2 regions of the Fictibacillus sp. KU28468 genome follow, and region 1 is predicted to be linked to the other one. Evidence: riboswitches for the same ligand, from Rfam matches in the RefSeq annotation. Region 1 holds a riboswitch; the other holds the start of a gene.
The links. A riboswitch is a leader RNA that binds a small molecule or an ion and turns the genes downstream of it on or off. The one in region 1 is predicted to bind cobalamin.
Positions count from the first base shown of each region.

Region 2: it holds a riboswitch for cobalamin, as region 1 does, so the genes downstream of both, OKX00_RS04890 (ABC transporter substrate-binding protein) here and OKX00_RS15135 (ribonucleoside-diphosphate reductase subunit alpha) in region 1, are expected to answer to the same signal.

Region 1 covers NZ_CP110666.1:2,920,792-2,928,526, reverse strand. The annotation lists gene OKX00_RS15175 (peptidoglycan D,D-transpeptidase FtsI family protein) at 1-920, shown strand, start outside; gene OKX00_RS15170 (YjcZ family sporulation protein) at 1,043-1,156, opposite strand; gene OKX00_RS15165 (YjcZ family sporulation protein) at 1,388-1,480, shown strand; gene OKX00_RS15160 (copper resistance CopC family protein) at 1,604-2,143, shown strand; gene OKX00_RS15155 (metal ABC transporter solute-binding protein, Zn/Mn family) at 2,194-3,120, opposite strand; gene OKX00_RS15150 (MogA/MoaB family molybdenum cofactor biosynthesis protein) at 3,293-3,805, shown strand; gene OKX00_RS15145 (Fur-regulated basic protein FbpA) at 3,952-4,155, shown strand; gene OKX00_RS15140 (CBS domain-containing protein) at 4,289-4,711, shown strand; cobalamin riboswitch at 4,762-4,964, shown strand; gene OKX00_RS15135 (ribonucleoside-diphosphate reductase subunit alpha) at 5,135-7,369, shown strand; gene OKX00_RS15130 (ribonucleotide-diphosphate reductase subunit beta) at 7,389-7,735, shown strand, end outside.
Region 2 covers NZ_CP110666.1:979,820-987,554, forward strand. The annotation lists gene OKX00_RS04860 (phosphoglycerate kinase) at 1-74, shown strand, start outside; gene tpiA (triose-phosphate isomerase) at 173-934, shown strand; gene gpmI (2,3-bisphosphoglycerate-independent phosphoglycerate mutase) at 927-2,462, shown strand; gene eno (phosphopyruvate hydratase) at 2,559-3,851, shown strand; gene OKX00_RS04880 (nuclease-related domain-containing protein) at 4,101-5,048, shown strand; gene OKX00_RS04885 (GNAT family N-acetyltransferase) at 5,118-5,684, shown strand; cobalamin riboswitch at 5,721-5,912, shown strand; gene OKX00_RS04890 (ABC transporter substrate-binding protein) at 6,038-6,997, shown strand; gene OKX00_RS04895 (FecCD family ABC transporter permease) at 6,960-7,735, shown strand, end outside.

The sequences.
Region 1 (7,735 bases):
TGGGATCTGCTGTCAAGGGAGCGACCGTTCTCACCGGTCTGCATAAGGGTGCCATCCACATGGGGGAATATATATACGATGCGCCGATCAAAATCGGCAAGACAACAAAGAAATCTCATGCGAACATGGGGAGCATCAATGATTTAACCGCATTAAAGAAATCATCAAACGTTTATATGTTTAATATTGCTATGAGACTTGGAAAATACAGCTATAGCAATAAAAGCTTTTATGGAGATAACCGTTACCTTGGCTATGATGTCATGCGCTATTATTTCAGCCAGTTCGGATTAGGGGTAAAAACTGGCATCGATTTTCCGAATGAATCCACAGGCTATTTCGGAGGTTATCAAGAGCTTGGTAATATGCTCGACATGGCCATTGGACAGTTTGACACCTATACTCCAATTCAGATGGTGCAATATGTTTCAACGATCGCAAACGGGGGATATCGCGTTCAGCCGAGGCTTGTGAAGGAAATCCGTGAACCGCAGACGGAAGTACAGCATGAAGGCAAGCTTGTGGAGCGGTTTGAACTGAATATTCTTAATGAAATTGATATGGATAAAAGCTATATCAATCGGGTGCAGCAAGGCTTCTGGGAGGTGTACCACTCTCCGGGCGGAACAGCCGCACAGTATTTTAACAATCCGAAATATCATAATCCGGCAGGGAAAACAGGTACTGCCCAGGTTAAGAAATATGATCACAACGGAAACTTTATTGCGAACAAAGATAACCTGACATTGGTCGGCTATGCCCCTTATGATAATCCGGAAATAGCTTTTGCGATTATTGTACCAGATGCGTCACCGTACAGCGGAACGCAAGCGGTCAACAAGCACATCGGACAGCGGGCTCTGGAGACGTATTGGGCGTTGAAGAAGAAGACCGAGACGGAAGCACAAGCGAAGCAATAAAAAGAAGCACTGAGCGGCGCTCAGTGCTTTAATTATGGGTTTTGGTTACTGGAAAACAATTTGCGTTAATCGTAGTTCATAATGACAAGGAAAAGATCTGCATCTTTTCCTTGTTCAGTGCATTAGCAGAATGCACAAGCACATCCGATGATAATCAAAAGCACGAATAGTACCACGATCAAAGCGAAACCACTTCCGCCTGCTGCGAATCCCATATGTGTTACCTCCTTTGTCATAAACTCCAACATCTCCCTAACACTATATGGCGCTTTGCTTGTTTTGTATGGGACAAATGCGGATATGCTTGGAAAATGGGCTCCGATTGCATTCACCATTTCAATTCAAAGCCGGTAATAAAAAAATGAAAGTTCTTAAAAAAATAGACTCTTGTACCGTTTCACAAAGCCTGTCTCCTTCATATGTTATGGGTGTAGATCGTTAAATATCTCGAAAGAGGAGGTAACAAAATGTCATTTGGATGCGGTGGAAGTGGTTTCGCTCTTATTGTGGTGCTGTTCATTTTGTTAATTATCATAGGCTGTGCTTGTGCATTTTGCTAAGCCCTGATCCGGCATGAATAACAGTAAACAGAAAAGACCCCCTGATGTTTGTGTCTGGGTGGTCTTTTTTTACGTTTTCCAGTAAAGTATATATAGCAATGAGGAAAGTAAAGGAGATGTAACATGAAGAAGTACATATTGATTCTTACCGCTGTTTTTTTTCTTTGTTCTGCGTCAATTGCATCCGCCCATACCGGCCTTGAATCTTCACAGCCGGCAGAAGGTGCTGTGATCAAAGAAAACTTAAGCAAGATCACGTTAACTTTTGAATCGAAAATTGAAAATTTAAGCACGATGAAAGTCACTAAGGATGGAAAACCCTTAGATGTAAAAGTGGACGTAAAGAATAACATCATGACAGGCACGGCGCCCTCACCGCTTGAAAACGGGAAGTATAAAGTAAATTACAAAATTATCGGTGCTGATGGCCATATTATCCAAAAAGATTATTCCTTTGCTGTTCAGAAGCCGAAAGAAGAGAAGGCGGTAAAAGCACCTAAAAAAGAAAGAGCAAAAGGTGAAAAGACCCAAAAAGAAGAACAACAGAAAAAGGCTGAAAAGGCGGAATCAAAGTCAAACAATGCAGCAGCCCCGGTGTTTATCGTAGTGCTGCTGATCGTGATTATCGGAGCCGTGCTGTTCATTAAACGAAGAAAATCATAATTAACACATAAAAGCAGGACCATGATTCATCCATTCATGGTCCTGCTTTCTTATCTTAAGGCCTGTTTCAAGACTTGAACGTTTTTTTGCATAAGTGATAAATAATCTTCGTTCGCCTCAGCATCCTTAGGAATAAGGGTCTCTAAGTTTCTTAATTTCAGCGTTTTTGTTCCTGTTTCACGCTCTACAACTCTGGCCAGTTTATCGCTGGCACTGTTTTCAAGAAGAACATAGTGAATATGTTTTGCTTTAACGTGTTTGATCAGGTCTTGCAGCTGTCTTTGTGACGGTTCCTGAGAAGTTGACAGTCCAGAAACTGGAATCTGTTTCAGGCCGTACCGATGTTCCCAGTATCCATAGGCAGCATGAGAAACAATAATCTCCTTATGCGGGCTTTTTTTGATCGTTTGATTGAACGAGGTATCAAGCCTTTCAAGATCCTTCTTAAGTGACAGGTAATTCTTTGTGAAGTCAGCTTTGGCTTTTGGGTTCAGCTTAATTAACGCCTGTTCGATGTTCTTGGCCATTTGGATTGAATAAACCGGATCAAGCCAAATGTGGGGATCTTTATCTCCATGTTCGTCAGGGTCCTCATCACGATGCTCCACTTTTTCCAGTGTGAGGCCCTTGGCTGCTTTTATGGATTCAACCCCTTCGTTTTTTACCGTTTCATTTACTTTATCAGCAAATCCTTCGATTCCTGTACCGTTATAGATGAATGCATCACTGTCTGAAATTTTGATCATGTCTTTCGTAGACGGTTCAAAAGAATGAGCATCGGTGCCTGGAGGGATTACATTTGATACAGAAACATGCTTTCCGCCGATCCTTTTCGTAAAGTATTCCAGGGGATAAAGTGTTGTAGTTATGGTAAGCTTATGAGGGCTATTTAATTTATGTTTAGTGCCATTCGCGCAGCCAGATAGTATCAGTGATCCTATGATCATAAACGTCAAGGCCGCATAGTGTCTTTTCATATGAGTGCTCCTTCCAAATGCATCAAAAATAATTCATCTTATTATAACGGAAACATTACGTTTTGCAAAGCGTATTTGTTCCGATTTATTTTTGAGGCATGCAAAAGGATAGACTTCTGGCCATGAATAAAGGATAATACATCCATTACAACCTTTTGGAAAGGGGAAGCAAATGAGTGTAGAAGATCATAAAAGACAGGCTCCTTCTTCTGTCTGCTGCAAAATTATTACTGTGAGTGATACGAGAACAGAAGAAACCGATCGCAGCGGCACCCTTATAAAAGAGGAGTTAACGCTGAACGGCCATACAGTGGGAGACTATGTAATTGTAAAAGATGAGCGAGAGGAAATTGAATCTGCTGTCTTGGCTGGGTGTGAAGCAAGTAATATCCAGGCTATTTTAATTAATGGCGGGACTGGCATTGCTGCCAGGGATGTTACCATTGAAACGCTAAAACCATTGTTTACAAAGGAAATTACAGGTTTTGGCGAGCTTTTCAGGATGTTAAGTTATACCGAGGATATTGGATCTGCAGCCATTCTGAGCAGAGCAGCGGCAGGAGTTGTTGGCTCCACAGCGGTTTTTGCAATGCCCGGATCTACAGGAGCGGCAGCTTTAGCCATGAAAAAGCTGATTCTCCCCGAGGTCTCTCATGTCATTCGGGAAATCAATAAAGATTTATAAAGAAGAAAAACAAGTCAGATCTTCCGTTTAGTGGTCATAAATGTATACTCTATCCAATAAATTTCAGTAAAGAGCCATGGATGCTGAAACTATTTAATTGGATCCACGTATACTATACTATGAAAACGCTTTAACGGGAGGAAATGATGGGCGGATTATTGCGGAAGGCCGTTGAAGAGAGGAAGAATTTCCTTATTCAGATGCTAAAGAAAAACGGGATAAGCAAAGAAGTGGAAGCAGAGCTTTCCACATGGCCATTGACTGAATTGGAAGAAGAATATAAAAGCTGGCTTTTTCAGCAAAATTATGGGATGGACCCTGGCAAAATAAGTTTAAATAAAACACAGTGAGGGAATAGACAATAGAACGTATGTGTCCTTCTTAGGGCTTTTTTTTTGTGATGGCTTATTACTGCTCATCTATTTTATTTTTTGTTATAGTAGAAAAGAACGGCTGCATTTTATGGTTAAAGGAGATCACAGCATGAACATAGCTTTTTATCTATTGCCTAAAGAAGAGGTTAAATATTTGAATCCTGAATCGACCATCAGGCAGGCATTGGAGAAGCTTTCTTATCACAAATATACATCTGTTCCCCTTGTTTCAGAGGAAGGGCAGTATGTCGGTACGCTCACAGAAGGGGATCTGCTTTGGAAATTGAAAGAAGCGTTCGACCTTGGCTTCTACGATGTGGTGAAAACAAAACTGAAGGATGTTCCACAGCGTGTGAACAACATCTCAGTATCAATCAATTCAAATATGGAAGATTTAATTACGTTGGCAACTGACCAGAACTTTATTCCGGTAACTGACGACGACGGGCATTTTATTGGGATTATCCGCCGCCGGGACATCATTAAGTACTGCGCAAATACAATATGGAATAACAAAATAAATGAAAACTAGGTGTTGACAAATACTATATTTAGTGTGAAAGTAAATATATTAAACTAAATATAGTATTTGAAACAAGAGGTGTCTAGTAAGACTTAATAGGGAATCCGGTAAAACAATCCGGAGCTGTCCCCGCAACTGTCATGTGGACGAAATGAGAATCCACTGTGTAAGAAACGCGCACGATCGTGTGGCTTTTACATGGGAAGGCTCAGAGTAGGAGGAAGCATTAGCCAGTAGACCTGCCTTTTTGTTTCACGATTTTGATTCTTCGGGGATTGAGAAGCAAAAACGGCACACTTTACTGCTATTTTTGATTCTTATAACTCGTGTCGTTTTTTTAGGCTCATCCACTGGATGGGCCTTTTTATTTTGCGGATTTTTAGAGGAGGAGATTTGACTTTGGTTATAGCAGGCGGAACAGATCATCTTGTTATGAATTGGCTGGATGAAATTCTATTGGGCTTTCCCCAGCTTGATAAAAAGGAAGAGTATACAGAACAGGTAGGCTATTATGCTGATAAAAGCAGTTCTCAAACAGAAGCGATGAATATGGCTATTTTGCATGCACTTGAAAGAATTTCAATGCATGAGCCGGATTGGACCTTCGTCGCAGGAAGAATTCATCTTAAAAAAATCTACTCGGATGCAGTAAAAAACAGGGGGAGACAAGGAGTTCATGGATATGGCCACTTCTATGGATTAATTCGTACACTGACAGACAAAGGAATCTATGATAAGAACCTGTTAAGCAGCTATTCACCAGAAGAAATAGATGAGCTTGAAGCGATGATTGTCCCTCAAAGGGATGAACTTTTTACATATATAGGACTTCGTACATTGGCTGACCGTTATCTTGCCAAATCGCATGAAGGCAAAGTGTTTGAATTGCCTCAGGAACGTTTTATGATCATCGCGATGTCCTTGATGTTCAACGAACCTTCAGACCGCCGCATGGAGCTGATTAAAGAAGCGTACTGGGCAATGTCGAACCTGTATATGACCGTGGCAACTCCTACACTTGCCAATGCGGGTAAAAGCTATGGCCAGCTGTCAAGCTGCTTCATCGATACGATGGATGACAGCCTTCGAGGAATCTATGATTCTACAACAGATGCAGCAACGCTCTCGAAAGGCGGAGGCGGGATCTCCGTTTACCTTGGCAAGATCAGAAGCCTTGGTTCAGAAATAAGAGGATTCAAGGGCAATTCATCGGGCATTATTCCATGGGCGAAGCTGTTGAACCAGACAGCGGTCAGTGTCGATCAGCTTGGACAGAGAAAGGGAGCTATCGCCATCTACTACAATGTGTTCGGCAAAGATCTTTTTTCCTTTCTTGACGCCAAGCTGAATAATGGTGACGAACGGCAGCGGGTTCATGACCTGTTTTTGGGCCTCTGCGTTCCGGATTTATTTATGGAAAAGGCAGAGTCTAGAGAAGACTGGTATCTGTTTGATCCTTATACGGTAAAAAAAGTGATGGGCTATGAACTGGATGATTTTTTTGATGAAGAACCCGGCAAAGGCAGTTTCCGCGATAAATATGATGAGTGCGTTGCCGCAGCCGAACAAGGGCTTTTGGGTGAAAAAGGTTCAGGAGGCTATGACGTTGTATCAGCCATTGAAATTTTTAAAAGAATCATGAAAAGCCAGCTGGAAACGGGAGTTCCGTATATGTTTTACCGGGACACGGTTAATCGGGCTAACCCGAATAAGCATGCCGGAATGGTCTACTGCAGCAATCTTTGCACGGAAATTGCCCAGAACGGATCAGCGACTACAGTCGAGGAGGAAGTAACACAGGACGGTAAAATCTTGATCACAAAGAAACCTGGAGATTATGTGACTTGCAACTTAAGCTCTATTTCGCTTGCAAAAGCAGTAAAGGATGATGTGCTTGAGAGATTGATCCCAATCCAAATCCGCATGCTAGATAATGTCATTGATATGAACCAGGAGCGAATAGAAGTGAAACAAGCGGTGCTTACCAATAAGAAGTACAGGGCGATCGGATTGGGTACATTTGGGCTGCATCACTTGCTGGCAGTGGAAGGAATACGCTGGGAATCAGAAGAAGCCGTAGCTTATAATGACTGTCTTTATGAAAAAATCAGCTATTTAAGCATCAGAGCCAGCCATGAACTGGCGAAGGAAAAAGGCGCGTATCCAGCCTTTAAAGGATCTGACTGGGAAACCGGTGTTTATTTTGAAGACAGGAACTATGTGTCTGAAGAGTGGACTATATTAAAAGAACAGGTTCATCAGACTGGCCTGCGGAATGCATGGCTTATGGCGGTTGCTCCGAATGCGACGACCAGTTTAATTGCGAACTCCACAGCATCCGTCGATCCTATTTTTAAAAAAGAGTACTCTGAGGAGAAGAAGGATTTTAGGATCCCGGTGACGGCTCCAGATCTTACCCCTCAGACAAGCTGGTATTATAAATCGGCATACGAGCTGGATCAGCATTGGAGCATCAGACAAAACGCCGTCAGACAGAAGCATGTAGACCAGTCCATCTCGTTTAACTTTTATGTCAAAAATACGATTAAAGCGAAGGAACTTCTCGATCTTCACATGACGGCATGGAAATCAGGTCTCAAAACAACGTATTATACGAGGTCTACATCTATTGCAGAATTGGAAGACTGTGAAAGCTGTTCCAGCTAAGAAGGGAGTTATTTTATTAATGAAAACACTGACAGAACGGAAACTATATGATGTAGAAGCGCCGAATGCTTCTACTGGTCTAATTAACGGACAGAGCTCCAATGTCTTAAATTGGGATGACGTTCGGTACAGCTGGGCATATCCCCTCTATAAAAATATGCTCGCGAATTTTTGGACTCCCTTTGAGATCAATATGTCCGGCGACGTGAAACAATATCCGAATCTATCAAACGAGGAAAAAGATACCTTTAATAAGATCATTGGACTGTTGGCTTTTCTGGACAGCATTCAGACGGATTACTCTTCAAGAGTGGCGGCGTACTTGACCGATTCCAGCCTGTCGGCATTAATGACGGTTTTATCCTT
Region 2 (7,735 bases), 1.9 Mb from region 1:
CAGGCGGCGGTGCTTCACTTGAATTCATGGAAGGCAAAGAGCTTCCTGGCGTTACAGCATTAAACGACAAGTAAAACTCGTTTGAAAAGAAATCGACGAAGAGCAGTACAGCTTTCCGTGAAGTTCCCTGAACTTTATGGGGATGGTGTATGTTCTTAGGAAGGTGAAAAACATGCGAAAACCAATTATTGCAGGAAACTGGAAAATGAATAAAACCCTTTCTGAAGCAAAATCTTTTGTTGAAGAAGTGAAAGGATTGATCCCTTCTGCAGATACAGTAGATTCTGTTGTTTGTGCACCAGCTTTATTCTTGGACGCACTCGTAAACGCATCTAAGGGAACAGACCTTGGTGTAGGTGCACAGAACATGCATTTTGAAGATAATGGAGCTTTCACAGGTGAAATCAGCCCTGTTATGCTGAAGGACCTTGGTGTTGGCTATGTTGTTCTTGGACACTCCGAGCGCCGCGAGTACTTTGGTGAAACAGATGAGCTCGTTAACCAAAAAACGCATGCTGCTTTTAACCACGGATTAACTCCAATCGTTTGTGTCGGTGAAACACTTGAACAGCGTGAAGCAGATCAAACAAAAGACGTTGTAAAAACACAAACGGAAAAAGGACTTCAAGGTCTTTCCGAAGAACAAGTTAAACGTACAGTTGTTGCCTATGAGCCAGTTTGGGCGATTGGTACGGGAAAAACAGCTTCCTCTGAAGATGCCAACGAAGTCTGCGGATACATTCGCAGCGTGATCGCTGAACAATTCTCACAAGAAGCAGCAGACCAAGTGCGCATTCAATACGGCGGAAGCGTGAAGCCAGGCAACATCAAAGAACTAATGGGCATGTCTGATATCGACGGTGCTCTCGTTGGAGGAGCAAGCCTTGAGCCACAATCGTTCCTTCAGCTTTTGGAAGGTGTAAACAATGCCTAAGAAACCTGTCGCACTGATTATTCTTGATGGTTTTGCATGCCGCAGCGAAGAAAAAGGAAATGCTGTAGCCCATGCGAAAAAACCAAACTTTGACCGATATTGGGAAACATATCCTCACAACCATTTAACGGCATGCGGAGAAGCTGTAGGGCTTCCTCCAGGCCAGATGGGGAACTCTGAAGTCGGACATTTGAATATTGGTGCTGGCCGTATTGTTTACCAAAGCCTTACCCGTGTGAATCTTTCGATCAAGGAAGGGGATTTCTATGAAAACCCAACCTTTATTGAAGCAATGGATGAAGTGAAGAAGAAGGGGACAAACCTTCACATTTTCGGACTTCTTTCTGACGGCGGGATCCACAGCCACATCGACCATATCTTTGCATTGCTTGAAACGGCTAAAAAGCAAGGAGTAGAAAATGTTTACCTGCATGGCTTCTTGGACGGCAGGGACGTTCCTCCGCAATCGGCAAAAGGCTATATCGAGCAAACAATGAAAAAGATGGACGAACTGGGCTTAGGCCAAATCGCTACATTATCCGGACGCTATTACTCTATGGACCGTGACAAACGCTGGGATCGTGTGGAGAAATCCTACCGTGCCATGGTTTATGGTGAAGGTCCGGATTACACTGATCCGATCGAAGTGGTGGAAGACTCTTACAAAAATGAAATCTATGATGAATTCGTGCTTCCTTCTGTACTGAAGAAAGAAGACGGTTCTCCGGTTGCTACCATCCAAGACGGAGATGCCATCATTTTCTGCAACTTCCGTCCAGACCGTGCCATTCAGATTTCACAGGTTTTCACGAATGAAGATTTCCGCGGTTTTGACCGAGGAGATCATTTTCCGAAAGACATTCACTTTGTGTGCTTAACGAACTTCAGTGAAACCGTCAAAGGTGACGTAGCGTTCAAACCTACGAACTTGGACAACACGCTGGGAGAAGTTCTTTCTCAACAAAATTATAAACAGCTGCGTATTGCAGAAACTGAAAAATACCCGCATGTTACCTTCTTCTTCAGCGGCGGACGCGAAGCTGAGTTTGATGGTGAAACGCGGATTTTGATTGATTCGCCGAAAGTGGCGACCTATGATTTAAAACCTGAAATGAGCGCGTATGAAGTGACGGACGCTCTTGTAAAAGAGATCGAAGCCGAAAACCATGATGCGATCATTTTGAACTTTGCCAATCCGGACATGGTCGGGCATTCAGGCAAGCTGGAACCAACCGTTAAAGCGATTGAAGCAGTAGATGAGTGCCTAGGGAAAGTCGTGGATGCGATCCTTGCAAAAGACGGCTATGCTATCATTACGGCTGACCATGGAAACGCAGACGAAGTGATAACAATGGAAGGCAAACCAATGACTGCTCATACGACTAATCCGGTGCCAGTCATCGTTACGAAAAAGGATATCCAACTTCGCGACGGCGGCAAACTTGCCGACCTCGCACCAACGTTCCTGACCCTTCTCGGCGGCCAACAGCCTAAAGAGATGACAGGCGAAACGTTAATTAAGGGCTAATTTTTAAAATCAGGAAAAGGCTGATCGACAGAAGGGCCCCTGCAGAACAGCCTTGTTCCTCACCATAAAATCTTGTTTGATAAGGAGAGAAAATTTATGTCAGCAATTATTGAAGTCTATGCTCGTGAAGTATTGGACTCCCGCGGGAATCCAACAGTAGAAGTAGAAGTTTACACAGAGTCCGGTGCATTCGGCCGTGCGATCGTGCCTAGCGGTGCATCCACTGGTGAATACGAAGCAGTTGAGCTTCGTGACGGCGACAAAGGCCGTTACCTGGGAAAAGGTGTACAAACAGCAGTAGAGAACGTAAACACACTAATTGCTCCAGAATTGATCGGATATGATGTATTGGATCAAGTCGGCATCGACAAAACGTTGATCGATCTTGACGGAACAGAAAACAAAGGAAAATTCGGAGCAAACGCGATTCTTGGTGTATCCATGGCAGTAGCTCGTGCTGCTGCTGATCTTCTTGGTCTTCCTTTGTACATGTACCTTGGAGGATTCAACGCAAAAACTCTTCCAGTTCCAATGATGAATATCCTAAACGGCGGAGAGCATGCTGATAACAACGTTGACATTCAAGAATTCATGGTTATGCCAGTCGGCGCACCAACATTCTCTGAAGCACTTCGTATGGGAGCTGAAATCTTCCACAGCCTTAAATCTGTGTTAAAGGAAAAAGGATTAAACACAGCTGTAGGAGACGAAGGCGGATTCGCGCCAAACCTTTCTTCTAACGAAGAAGCGCTTCAAACGATCATGGAAGCGATCGAAAAAGCTGGCTACAAACCAGGTGAAGAAGTTCGTCTTGCAATGGATGTTGCCTCTTCTGAGCTCTTCAACAAAGAAGACGGAAAATACCATCTTTCTGGTGAGGGTGTTGTTAAAACATCTGAAGAAATGGTTGCTTTCTACGAAGATCTTGTTTCTAAATACCCAATCATCTCCATTGAAGATGGCTTAGATGAAAACGACTGGGAAGGCCACAAGCTATTGACTGACCGTCTTGGCGACAAAATCCAGCTTGTAGGAGACGATCTTTTCGTAACGAACACAAACAAACTTGCTCAGGGTATCGAGCAAGGTGTGGGTAACTCCATCCTTATCAAAGTTAACCAAATCGGTACGCTGACTGAAACATTCGACGCGATCGAAATGGCGAAACGCGCAGGCTATACTGCAGTAATCTCTCACCGTTCTGGTGAAAGTGAAGACAGCACAATCGCTGACATCGCTGTTGCGACTAACGCTGGACAAATCAAAACAGGTGCTCCTTCCCGTACTGACCGTGTAGCGAAGTACAACCAATTGCTTCGTATCGAAGACGAATTGGCAAGCATCAGCCGCTACCCTGGATTGAGCGCATTCTACAATCTTCAAAAATAAGCTATTTTACGTAAACCGCTTGAGACCTGATCAGTCTCAAGCGGTTTTTTTTGGTGATTGGCGCGTATTTTAGGGAGATTCGCATGTATTTCAGGAAGATTGGCATGTATTTTTGAGAGATCGGCATGTAAATCCTCAAGAATGGACCGTATTTACAAAACACAAATTTGATGAGACTGCAGAAGAGGAGAAACAGCGATTTTTAGCGAAATAAACTGGAAAACATATGAAGGATGTGATCCCTAAATTGTGAATGAACAAAAACAGCCCATATATATTCAGAAATTAGAGGCTTTATTACGAAGACTTCCGATAAATCACCAAAAACGCACGAAAATTGAACAGAGTTATGCCAGACAAATGGCAGGATACAAGGGTGAAAAGGCAATCGCATATTACCTTGAACGACTTCCCAAAAAGGAGTATACAATTTTTCATGGGCTGCGGCTTCTAGAGGGACCCTATTACTTTCAAATGGATTACCTAATCCTATCTTCGTTCTTCTTTTTAATCTTAGAAGTGAAAAACTTATCCGGCATTCTTACCTTTGATACAAATTACCGACAATTAATCCGTGTAAATAATGAAAAAGAAGAAGCTTTTCCTGATCCGCTTTTGCAGGTAGAGCGTCAGCAGAACCAGCTAACATCTTGGTTAGCTGTAAGAAAACTACCTCCCATTCCCATCGAGTCCCTTATAGTCGTAAGCAGTCCTTATACCCTCATTAAAAATCCTCTTACCCCTGATTTGTCCCGCAATATTATCCATGGCGCCAACCTCCCATTGGTAATCAGCAGCTTACAAGCCCGTTACACAACTCAACTTATGACAAATAAAGAGGTCAATAGAGCCGCAAAGCAATTCAACAAAAAACATATTCCCTTCAATCCTGACATACTATCTAAGTTTCAAATACAGCCTAATGAGCTCTTAACGGGCGTTCATTGTCCAGTTTGTTCTTCTATAGGTATGAAAAAGCTGTATACGAACTGGATTTGCTCTTTGTGTGATCATTCCTCCAAGATCGCTCATCTCCATTCATTAGATGACTATAAGCTTCTAGTAAGCTCTACAATTACAAATCGAGACCTCAGGGGATTTTTAGGATTGACTTCTCCCTCTATTTCAGCGAAAATCCTCAAATCTCTAAACCTACCTCACACGGGAACCTATAAAGACAGGAGATATCATCTTTAAATTTGAGGAGCTGCATATTATGATAAAATAAATCATTTCATACTCGGTACAAACGGGGAGGCTTGGAACATGCCGAAAATGGAGCTTGAATTTGAAAGACTGAAGATCAGGGAAATTACGGTGAGTGATGCCTCTGTCATCGCACAATGGAAAAGCGGCCCTCTCTTTCGGAAAATGTCTACAGGTTCTATGACCATAATTAATGAAGGCAATCAAAGGCAGGATATTGAGAAAAGCTTAAGCCAGCTGAACGAATCTTACTTGATAATTATCGAAAAGAGGAGCTCGCAGCCTGTTGGGTACGTCCGTTTCAATTGGATGGGAAGCTCGCAGCGTTATGGCTGGCTTCGGTTCGGACTCGGTGCCGAACAAGGAAAAGGATACATGGGGGAAGCACTGACAGGCATCTTTCAGCACCTGTTTCAGCATGAGACCTACAGGATTGATGCTGAGGTCTACGAATATAACACAAAAAGCCTGAAGCTCCTGAAATCCCTGGGGTTTCAAAAGGAAGGCGTCAGAAGGCAAGCCTACTTTGACAAAGATCAGTATTTTGATATACATGTTATGGGCCTGCTCAAGAGCGACTGGCTGGAAGTCAGCCCGCAGTCCCGGGCATCATTGAACATAAATTAAACTTTTCATTTTGCCGGTAAGAGGTATAATGGATATAGCTGAATATGCGGTTAAGGTCCGTTTTATGTCAAATAAAACGTTAAAAGGGAAGCTGGTTCAAGTCCAGCACGGTCCCGCCACTGTAATCGGGAAATCTTTTTATGTTTCCACTGTTCTGTCAAAGGATGGGAAGGAAAAGAAGATTGTTGATCGAGAGTCAGGAGACCTGCCTTAATTGCCTGTGCGAACCTTCGAGGAAAAGGTGAAGCAATTGTAATCATTTATTGATTAACTGTTGATTCGCTCTCCGAAGGGAGGGCTTTTTTTGTTTTGCACAATCCCAGCTAAATGATACATACAGGAGCGTGAAGGAATTGAAGAAGTTTACACAAATTGCGATGATGCTGATACTCGTAATCGCCATCATTGCGGGTTGTTCGGCTGGAAATCAGTCAACAGACAAAAAGGAAAACGGTGCCAATCAGGCAAAGAGTGAATTTCCCGTAACCATAAAAGATGCGGAGGGCGAGAATGTAAAAATTGATAAGAAACCCAAAAAAATCGTCTCACTCATACCGAGTAATACAGAGGTCGCATTTGCACTTGGCTTGGATAAAGAAATTGTCGGCGTTTCTGACTTTGACAACTATCCAGAAGCAGCTGTGAAAAAGCCTAAAATTGGCGGATTGGATTTTAACGTGGAAAAGATTGTTGGCTTAAAGCCTGATCTCGTCCTTGCTCATGCCTCCAGTGCGAATACTTCCAAGCAGGGAATTGATCAGCTTAAGAATGCCGGCATCAAAGTAATTGTGATCAATGATGCGCAGAACTTTACGGATACATACAGGTCCATCAACATGATCGCTAAAGCAACGGGCACTCAAAAACAAGGTGACAAGATTGTAAAATCCATGAAGGATGATCTGTCAGCGATCAAGGAAAAAGCAAAACAAGTAAAGAAAGAAAAAAAAGTTTGGGTTGAGGTTGCTCCAGCTCCGGAGATTTTTACTGCCGGCAAGGGTACATTCATTGATGAAATGCTGAACGCCATTCATGCCAAAAATGCCGCTGGGGAATTGAAGGGATGGGCCAAGGTATCCGAAGAGCAGCCTGTCAAATACAAACCGGACGCGATCGTCACAACGTACGGCTATTACTCCAAAAAGCCGGTGGAACAGATTATGGCCCGTAAAGCCTGGAAGGACGTTCCTGCGGTAAAAAACAAAGAAATTTATGATGTGCACTCTGATAAGGTGACACGTCCGGGACCTCGATTGATTGAAGGAGTGGAGGAGCTTGCAAAAGCCATCTATCCGGAAGTATACAAAAAGTAAAATCATCGTTTCATATACAGCAGTGTTTCTGCTGTTGGGCTTAGCTGTTGCCTTGGGGATATCGGTAGGTTCTATACCTATCCCCCTTTTTCATGTGGTTCAGATTTTAGGAGCGAAGCTTTTCCACTATCCCGTACCAGCATCCATTGATTCTTCGATTGTTAATATCGTCATGGAGATCCGCTTTCCGCGAGTCGTGCTCGCTATGCTTGTCGGCTGCTCATTGGCGCTGGCGGGAACGGCATTTCAGGGGCTGCTGAAAAATCCTCTGGCCGATCCTTATACGCTGGGTGTTTCATCCGGTTCTGCTTTGGGCGCTGTGGCTGTGCTGTTCTTTGGCATTCAGCTGCCTATACTGGGAAGTTTTACACTTCCGGTGGTGAGCATCATTACCGGCTTTCTTACCCTTGTTGGGGTTATATATTTTGCTCGCCTTGTGCAGCGCAGCCTGTCTGTTGAGACGATTATTTTGGCAGGAATTTTAAGCAGCTCATTTATAGGTGCTGTAACGTCTCTTTTAATCGCTCTGACCGGTGATGAATTAAGGCAGATCATCGGCTGGCTGCTCGGCAGCGTATCCATGAGAGGATGGCCGTATGTTCAGCTCATCGCTCCGTTTTTGGCCGCGGGGCTTTTGATTCTTCTGGCAAGTGCTCGTGAATTAAATGCGCTTTCCTTTGGCCAGCAGGATGCAAAAACCATTGGTGTTGACGTAAAAAAACATACGTCACTCGTACT